DNA from 2 places in the Ideonella sp. P3_A4 genome. Region 1 is predicted to be linked to the other one. Evidence: predicted binding sites of a transcription regulator. Region 1 holds the regulator's gene; the other holds the start of a gene.
What was found. The regulator NrdR, encoded in region 1, represses ribonucleotide reductase genes. The targets are predictions, from matches to a motif close to CACNANATNTNGTG.
Positions count from the first base shown of each region.

Region 2: a site for NrdR is predicted at 1,950-1,963, ahead of AC1DYI_RS01640 (ribonucleoside triphosphate reductase). Genes of this name have one in related genera too.

Region 1 is NZ_JBFUGE010000245.1:1,864-5,030, forward strand. It holds partial or broken gene AC1DYI_RS19795 (pilus assembly protein) at 1-468, shown strand, start outside; gene AC1DYI_RS19800 (type IV pilin protein) at 488-949, shown strand; gene nrdR (transcriptional regulator NrdR) at 1,027-1,470, opposite strand; gene glyA (serine hydroxymethyltransferase) at 1,520-2,770, opposite strand; ZMP/ZTP riboswitch at 2,837-2,974, opposite strand; gene AC1DYI_RS19815 (lytic transglycosylase domain-containing protein) at 3,030-3,167, opposite strand, start outside.
Region 2 is NZ_JBFUGE010000005.1:28,926-33,615, reverse strand. It holds gene AC1DYI_RS01655 (hypothetical protein) at 1-220, shown strand, start outside; gene AC1DYI_RS01650 (NnrS family protein) at 234-1,430, shown strand; gene AC1DYI_RS01645 (SirB2 family protein) at 1,437-1,829, shown strand; gene AC1DYI_RS01640 (ribonucleoside triphosphate reductase) at 1,970-4,009, shown strand; gene nrdD (anaerobic ribonucleoside-triphosphate reductase) at 4,040-4,234, shown strand; gene AC1DYI_RS01630 (anaerobic ribonucleoside-triphosphate reductase activating protein) at 4,227-4,690, shown strand, end outside.

The DNA of each region.
Region 1 (3,167 bases):
GACCTGGGCTGGCTCGTCGATTTGCCATGGGACCGCCAACGGGTGATCTACCCATCGCTCATCCTGTCGAATGCGTATGTGTTCTTCAGCACCATGGTGCCGGCGGCACCCGCCGGTCGCTGCGACCCCACTACTGGCGTGGGCTACAACTTCTTGCTGGTAGCTGCCAGTGGCATGCAACCAACCGTCCCGGTGCTGGACACCAATGGGGACGGGATCGTCGATGACAAGGATCTGATCGTTGGCGGTTTCCAAACCCGCAGCGATGGCCGGGATGCAATTGTCAGTGATGCCGAATGCAAGGGTCAGACCTGCGAAGTCGAAAAAGACTGCAAGGGCAACATCGTGGGTTATTGGGACTGCAACACTGGGCCTCAATGCATGAAGATCAATCTTCCGCCTGCGGTGTGCACGGGCACGGTGGTTGACCGTGTTTGGAAGCAGATCCTGAATCCGCCCACAGATTGATCCACGGCATCGCATCATCATGAATACACGTCTTCCACTCTTTGTCCGGCGGCGTCAGAAGCGCCAAACAGGCTTCACGCTCATCGAACTGATGATCGTCGTGGCGATCATTGGGATTCTGGCGGCGATCGCCTACCCGTCTTACACCGAGCAGGTGCGGCGCAGTCGCCGTTCGGATGCGGAGACGGTGCTGCTGGAGGCGGCACAGGCTATGCAGCGGTTGTACGTGGCGCGCAATTCATTTGTGGACACCCCTACCGCTACAGCTTTGCTTGTTTCTACGGGGCTGAGATGGGCGCCCAAGGGTGTAGTGGAAAGCTCGAAGGCCTATGCGATCGACGTCAGTGTTGACCCCAGCGGCCGTACTTTCCTGCTGACCGCCGAGCCGATGAGCGGAGACAGCAAATGCGGCAACCTGACACTCACCCACACGGGCGCTAAGGACGCCACAGCAGGAAGCGCAGCGGACTGCTGGAAGTGATCAAGGCGGGCCGAAGATCCTGGTGATCAGCTTGGCATCCAGAAACAGAAACGGCTGCTTAGGCAGCCGTTTCAGCTCTAGATTTCCTTGATCAACCTACTGAACTCATCCACATCCTCAAAGCTTCGATAAACCGAAGCAAAGCGGACATAAGCGACCTTGTCCAGGCGCTTGAGTTCGCGCATCACCAGCTCGCCGATGCGGGTCGACGCGATTTCGCGTTGGCCGCTGGCGAGGAGTTTGTCCTGGATGCGTTCGATGGCGGCATCGACTTGCTCGATGCTGACTTGGCGCTTGCGCAGCGCCAAAGTCATGGAAGCACGAAGCTTGGCCGGGTCGAATTCGACCCGGGCGCCGCTGCGCTTGACGATCGCCGGGAGGGCGATTTCAGCGCGTTCGTAGGTGGTGAAGCGCTTGTCGCACTTGGTGCATTTGCGGCGCCGCCGCACCACGTCACCCTCGTCGGACTCCCGGGTCTCGACGACCTGGGTTTCGACGTGGACGCAGTAGGGGCAGCGCATGGTGCAGTATTAGATCAGTGCGGCTAGGCTGGACCGTTCGCGGCTGCGGTTAGCGGTAGACCGGGAAGTCGCGCGTCAGCGCGGCGACCTTTTCGCGCACGCGGGCGATGTTCGCTTCATCGTGCGGGTTGTCAAGCACGTCGGCGAGCAGGTTCGCGGTCGCGCGAGCCTGCTCTTCCTTGAAACCGCGCGTGGTCATCGCCGGGCTGCCCAGGCGGATGCCGCTGGTCACCATCGGCTTTTGCGGGTCGTTCGGGATGCCGTTCTTGTTGCAGGTCATGTGAGCTGCACCCAGGATGGCTTCGGCTTCCTTGCCGGTCAAGTTCTTGGGGCGCAGATCGACCAGCATCACGTGACTTTCGGTGCGGCCGCTGACGATGCGCAGGCCGCGCTCAGTCAGTGTGTCCGCCAGCACCTTGGCGTTGGCCAGCACCTGCTGCTGGTAGACCTTGAATTCAGGGCTCAAGGCTTCCTTGAAGGCGACCGCCTTGCCGGCGATCACGTGCATCAGCGGCCCGCCCTGGATGCCCGGGAAGATGGCACTGTTGATCTTCTTGGCGATTGCCTCGTCGTTCATCAGCACGATGCCGCCACGCGGGCCGCGCAGGCTCTTGTGGGTGGTGGAGGTCACCACGTCGGCATGCGGCACCGGGTTCGGGTAGACGCCTGCGGCGATCAGACCAGCGTAGTGGGCCATGTCGACCATGAAGATCGCGCCGATGGCCTTGGCAACCTTGGCGAAGCGCTCGAAGTCGATGCGCAGGCTGTAGGCCGAGGCGCCGGCGATGATCAGCTTGGGCTTGTGCTCGTGGGCCAGGCGCTCCATCGCGTCGTAGTCGATGGCCTCGTTCGCATCCAGGCCGTAGCTGACGACCTTGAACCACTTGCCGCTCATGTTGAGCGCCATGCCGTGGGTCAGGTGGCCGCCTTCGGCCAGGCTCATGCCCATGATGGTGTCACCGGGCTGCAGCAGGCCGAAAAAAACCGCCTGGTTGGCTTGCGAACCGGAGTTCGCTTGCACGTTGGCGAACTGGGCGCCGTAGAGCTGCTTCAGCCGGTCGATGGCCAACTGCTCGACGACATCGACATATTCGCAGCCGCCGTAGTAGCGCTTGCCGGGGTAGCCTTCGGCGTACTTGTTGGTCAGTTGCGAACCCTGCGCTGCCATGACGGCCGGCGAGGTGTAGTTCTCCGAGGCGATGAGCTCGATGTGCTCTTCTTGCCGGCGGTTTTCGGCCTGGATGGCGGCCCAAATATCGGGATCGACGTTGGCGATCGTCGATTGCGAGCGGTCGAACATGGGAGGCTTCCTTCAAGTCGGGGCGGTTGCGCCTGCGCAGGCTGTTTCGGCACGGCGAAACAGACCAGAGGCTGCCCAGGCGAACGGCTGTTCTAGGCAGCAGGATTGCCGCCCCGCGCTTCCCGGTGGTGATCCACCTTGCGGCGACCACCTGAGCCGAGGATTCGGTCGGCGGCGCCCCTATCGCCAGTTGCGCGTCGCAGCTAGTGTATCCCGCGACGGGGTGTGACTTGCGGCACTGGTGACATGCTATGCACCATCAGCGGGCAAGGGCCACTTGCTCGTGGTCGGCGGGCTTGGGTTCCGGGCTCGGCGTCTCGGCGCGAGTAGCGGCTGCAGCTGAGGCTGCGCCAGCGCTCGGCGCGGTGGCAGCCACTGCGGGCGTCAGAACGGTCGG
Region 2 (4,690 bases), on a different contig from region 1:
CGCCCGCGTCAAGATGCAGTTCGGGCGGCCGTTCTACGGGCCTCTGTTGGCACTTCACCTCTCGCTGGTGCTCCGCCTGGGCGCCGGCGCATTCGATGACAGCCTGCGCGCCGCCGGCGCCGCAATGAACGCCCTGGCCCTGGTCTGGTTTGCGGCCACAGCGCTGGGCGGCATCGTCGCCTGGCGGTGGGCCCATCGCGGCTTGGCGCCCCATCTTTGACGGAGAAGCCCCAATGACCGGCTTCGTGCAAATCATGGAACCGCCTCGGCGCCCCAACAGCGCCCCGAGCTTCGCACTCTGGCAAATCGGGTTTCGGCCGTTCTACCTGCTGGCGAGCTCGTTCGCCGCGCTGTCGATCGGCCTGTGGGCCTTGCAATTCTCAGGCTGGCTCGGCCATGCCTACCTGAGCGGGCCCGCCTGGCATGCCCACGAGATGCTGTTCGGCTTCACGCTCGCAGTGGTCGTCGGCTTTCTCTTCACCGCGGGGCGCAACTGGTCGAACCGGCCCACGCCGACTGGCGCGCTGCTGGCTGCGTTGGCTGCCTTGTGGGTGGCCGGGCGCGTGCTGGTGCTGACGCCCTTCGGCCTCACCGCTGCACTGGTCAGCGCCGCCTTCCCACTGGCTGCGGCTGTTTCGCTGGCGGTGCCGTTCATCGCGTCGCGCAACCGCCGCAACTACTTCTTCATCGGCCTGTTGTTGATGATGTCGGCGGCGCAGATGCTGTTCCACCTAGCCCAGCTGGGCGCTATCGCAGTGCCCCCGTGGATCGGCATTCAACTGGCGCTCGATGTGGTGCTGTTCATCATGGCGGTGATGGGCGGCCGCGTGATCCCGATGTTCACCAACAACGGCATTCCCGGTGCGGCGGCCACGCGCCAGCCGCTGGTCGAGAAGTTGGCGCTGGGCTCGGTGTTGTTGCTGTGGGCAGCCGACGCAGTGCAGCTGCACGGCACGTCGATGCTGTTGCTGGCCTTGTTGTGCGCCGCGGTGCACCTGCGGCGCTGGTCGCTGTGGCAGCCTTGGGTCACCTGGCGCACGCCGCTGGTCTGGGTGCTGCACCTGGCCTACCTGTGGATTCCCGTGCACCTGATGCTGCGCGCCGTGGCAGAAGCCGGCTGGCTGGCCCCATCGCTGGCCACCCATGCCTTGACCGTCGGCGCGATCGGCGGCCTGATCATCGGCATGATGACGCGCACCGCGCTTGGTCACACCGGCCGCATGCTTCGCGCTGGTCGCAGCGAGACCACGAGCTACGTGCTCATCGCACTGGCCGCGGTCGTGCGAATCGCTGTGCCGATGCTGATGCCTGAGGCCACGATGTACGCGGTGCTGGTGTCGGCGTCTTGCTGGTCCGCCGGCTTCGGCTTGTTCGCGGTGACCTACTGGCCGGTGCTGACGCGCTCGCGCGTCGACGGCAAGCCGGGTTGATTCGCTGTGGACTACGCGCTGCTCAAGACCATCCACCAGACGGCCGTCGCGCTGTCGTTCGCCGGTTTCTTCGCCCGCGGGCTTGCGTCGCTGCGCGGCGCGCGCTGGGTGCAAGGCCGCGTAGCGAAGACCTTGCCGCACATCGTCGACTCGGTGCTGCTGCTGTCCGCCCTCACGCTGGCCTGGATGCTGCGCCTGAATCCAGCCCACGCCCCGTGGCTGCTGGCCAAGATCATCGGGCTGCTGGTCTACATCGGGCTGGGCATGCTGGCCTTGAAGCCCGGCCGCCCTGCCGCCGTGCGCGCCGGCGCCTGGCTGGCGGCGCTGGCCACTTTCGGCTGGATCGCCTCCGTTGCGATCACGAAAAGCCCACTGGGCTTTCTGGCGCACCTCGCCTGACGCTCTCGCTGGCGCCGCGCGTCAGCTTCAGCGCGCATTCGCCGCATCTCTGATCCTGATCAAATTCGACCGCTTGGTCACGGCCAATGCCCTGCCTATAGTGTCCACACTGAATTCACACCCCATATTTAGTGTTCGACATGACGCCAGTCCCCACCACGCCGTTCCCATCGCCCACCGGCAGCCTGCCCGTCGCCGTGATCAAACGCGAAGGTCGAACGGTGGGCTTCGATGCGCAGAAGATCCACGCGGCGCTGGCTCGTGCTGGCGCCGCCACAGGCGAGTTCGACGCGGAGCGCGCCGCTGAACTGACACGGCAGGTCGTTGCGCAGCTGCGCGGGCGCGTGGCCGATGTCGAGACGATTCAAGACTTGGTCGAGCGTGTGCTGCAGCAAGCCGCTCACTTCGACACAGCGCGGGCCTACATCGTCTACCGCGAGCAGCGCCGCAGCCTGCGGCAAGACCGCGTGGTCGCGGTGAACGTCGAGCGTTCGGTCAACGAATACCTCGCGCGGCAGGACTGGCGCGTGCAGGCCAACGCCAACCAGGGCTACTCGCTCGGTGGGCTGATCCTGAACGTGGCCGGCAAGGTCATCGCTAACTACTGGCTCGATCACGTCTACCCGCCCGAGATCGGCCTGGCGCACCGCGAGGCCGACTTCCACATCCACGACCTGGACATGCTGTCGGGCTACTGCGCTGGCTGGTCGCTGCGCACGCTGCTGCATGAGGGCCTGAACGGCGTGCCGGGCAAGGTGGAGTCGGGGCCGCCGCAGCATCTGTCCAGCGCGGTCGGGCAGATCGTCAACTKTCTCGGCACGCTGCAGAACGAATGGGCCGGCGCGCAGGCCTTCAGCTCGTTCGACACCTACCTGGCACCCTATGTGCGCAAGGACGGCCTGAGCTTCCTGCAGGTGCGCCAGTGCATGCAGGAGCTGATCCACAACCTGAACGTGCCTTCGCGCTGGGGTACGCAGACGCCGTTCACCAACCTGACCTTCGACTGGACCTGCCCCGACGACCTGCGCGAGCAGGTGCCGGTGATCGGCGGACGCGAGATGCCCTTCACCTACGGCGACCTGCAAGCCGAGATGGACCTGATCAACCAGGCCTACATCGACGTGATGATGCGAGGCGACGCGAAGGGCCGCGCRTTCACCTTCCCGATCCCGACCTACAACATCACGCGCAACTTCGCCTGGGACCACCCGAACACCGATCGCCTGTTCGAGATGACCGCGAAGTACGGCCTGCCCTACTTCCAGAACTTCCTCAATTCCGACCTCGAGCCGCACATGGTGCGCTCGATGTGTTGCCGGCTGCAGCTGGACCTGCGCGAGCTGCTCAAGCGCGGCAACGGCCTGTTCGGCTCGGCCGAGCAGACCGGCTCGCTCGGCGTGGTGACGTTGAATTGCGCCCGATTGGGCCACCTGCACGCCGGCGACGAAGCTGCGCTGCTGCGCCGTACCGACACGCTGATCGACCTGGCGCGGAACAGCCTGGAGATCAAGCGCAAGGTGATCCAGGGCCACATTGACAACGGCCTGTTCCCCTACACCAAGCGCTACCTCGGCACACTGCGCAACCACTTCTCGACGATCGGCGTGAACGGCATCAACGAGATGATCCGCAACTTCAGCGGCGGCGCCGAGGACATCACCACCGAATGGGGCGAGGCCTTCGCGCTGCGCTACCTCGACCACATCCGCGAACGCATCGTCGCGCTGCAAGAAGAAACCGGCCACCTCTACAACCTGGAGGCCACGCCCGCCGAGGGCACCACCTACCGCTTTGCGAAAGAAGACCGCAAGCGTTTCCCGCACATCCTGCAGGCCGGCACACCGGCGCAGCCCTACTACACCAACTCTTCGCAGTTGCCGGTCGCCTTCACGACCGACCCGTTCGAAGCCCTGCAGCGGCAAGAAGCGCTGCAGCGCAAATACACCGGCGGCACGGTGCTGCACCTGTACCTGGGCGAACGTGTCTCTTCGGCCGCCGCGTGCAAGGCGCTGGTGCGGCGTGCGCTCAGCCGCTTCCGCCTGCCGTACCTCACCGTGACGCCGACCTTCTCGATCTGCCCGGCACATGGCTACCTGGCGGGCGAGCATGTCTTCTGCCCGCAGTGCGACGAAGCCGCGCTGGCCCGCAAGCGCCGGCAGCACGAGGCCCAAGCGCACTGACCCCTTTCACCTACCCTCAAGGAGACTCCGATGACTTCTGCCGCCTTCCTGTCCGAACACTTCACGCTGGCCGAGCACGAGCGCCAACGGTGCGAGGTCTGGACCCGCGTGATGGGTTACCACCGGCCGATGGCCTCGTTCAACACCGGCAAGCAGGGCGAATTCAACGAGCGTCGCTACTTCGTCGAGCCGCCCGCCGATCCTTCGCCTGCCAGTCGTGATTGAGGTCGGCGGCTTCACGCCGCTGAGCACCAGCGACTGGCCGGGCCGCCTGTGCGCGGTGGTGTTCATCCGCGGCTGCCCCTGGCGCTGCGGCTACTGCCACAACCCCGAGCTGCAGGTTCGCACCGGCCGCAGCGACATCGGCTGGGCTTCGGTGCGCGAAACCTTGCAGCGCCGTGTCGGCTTGCTCGATGGCGTGGTCTTCAGTGGCGGTGAACCCGCGCTGGATCCACATCTGCCCGAGGCACTGAATGAAGTGCGCGACATGGGCTTCGAGACGGGCCTGCACAGCGCCGGTATCTACCCCGCACGTTTGCGCACCCTGCTACCCGTGCTGGGCTGGGTGGGCCTGGACGTGAAGACCTGTGCCTCAAGCTACGACGAAGTCACCGGCCGGCGCGGCAGCGGCCGTGCCGCCTGGCGGGCGCTGGACACGGTGCTCGCCAGCGGTGTCGCTCA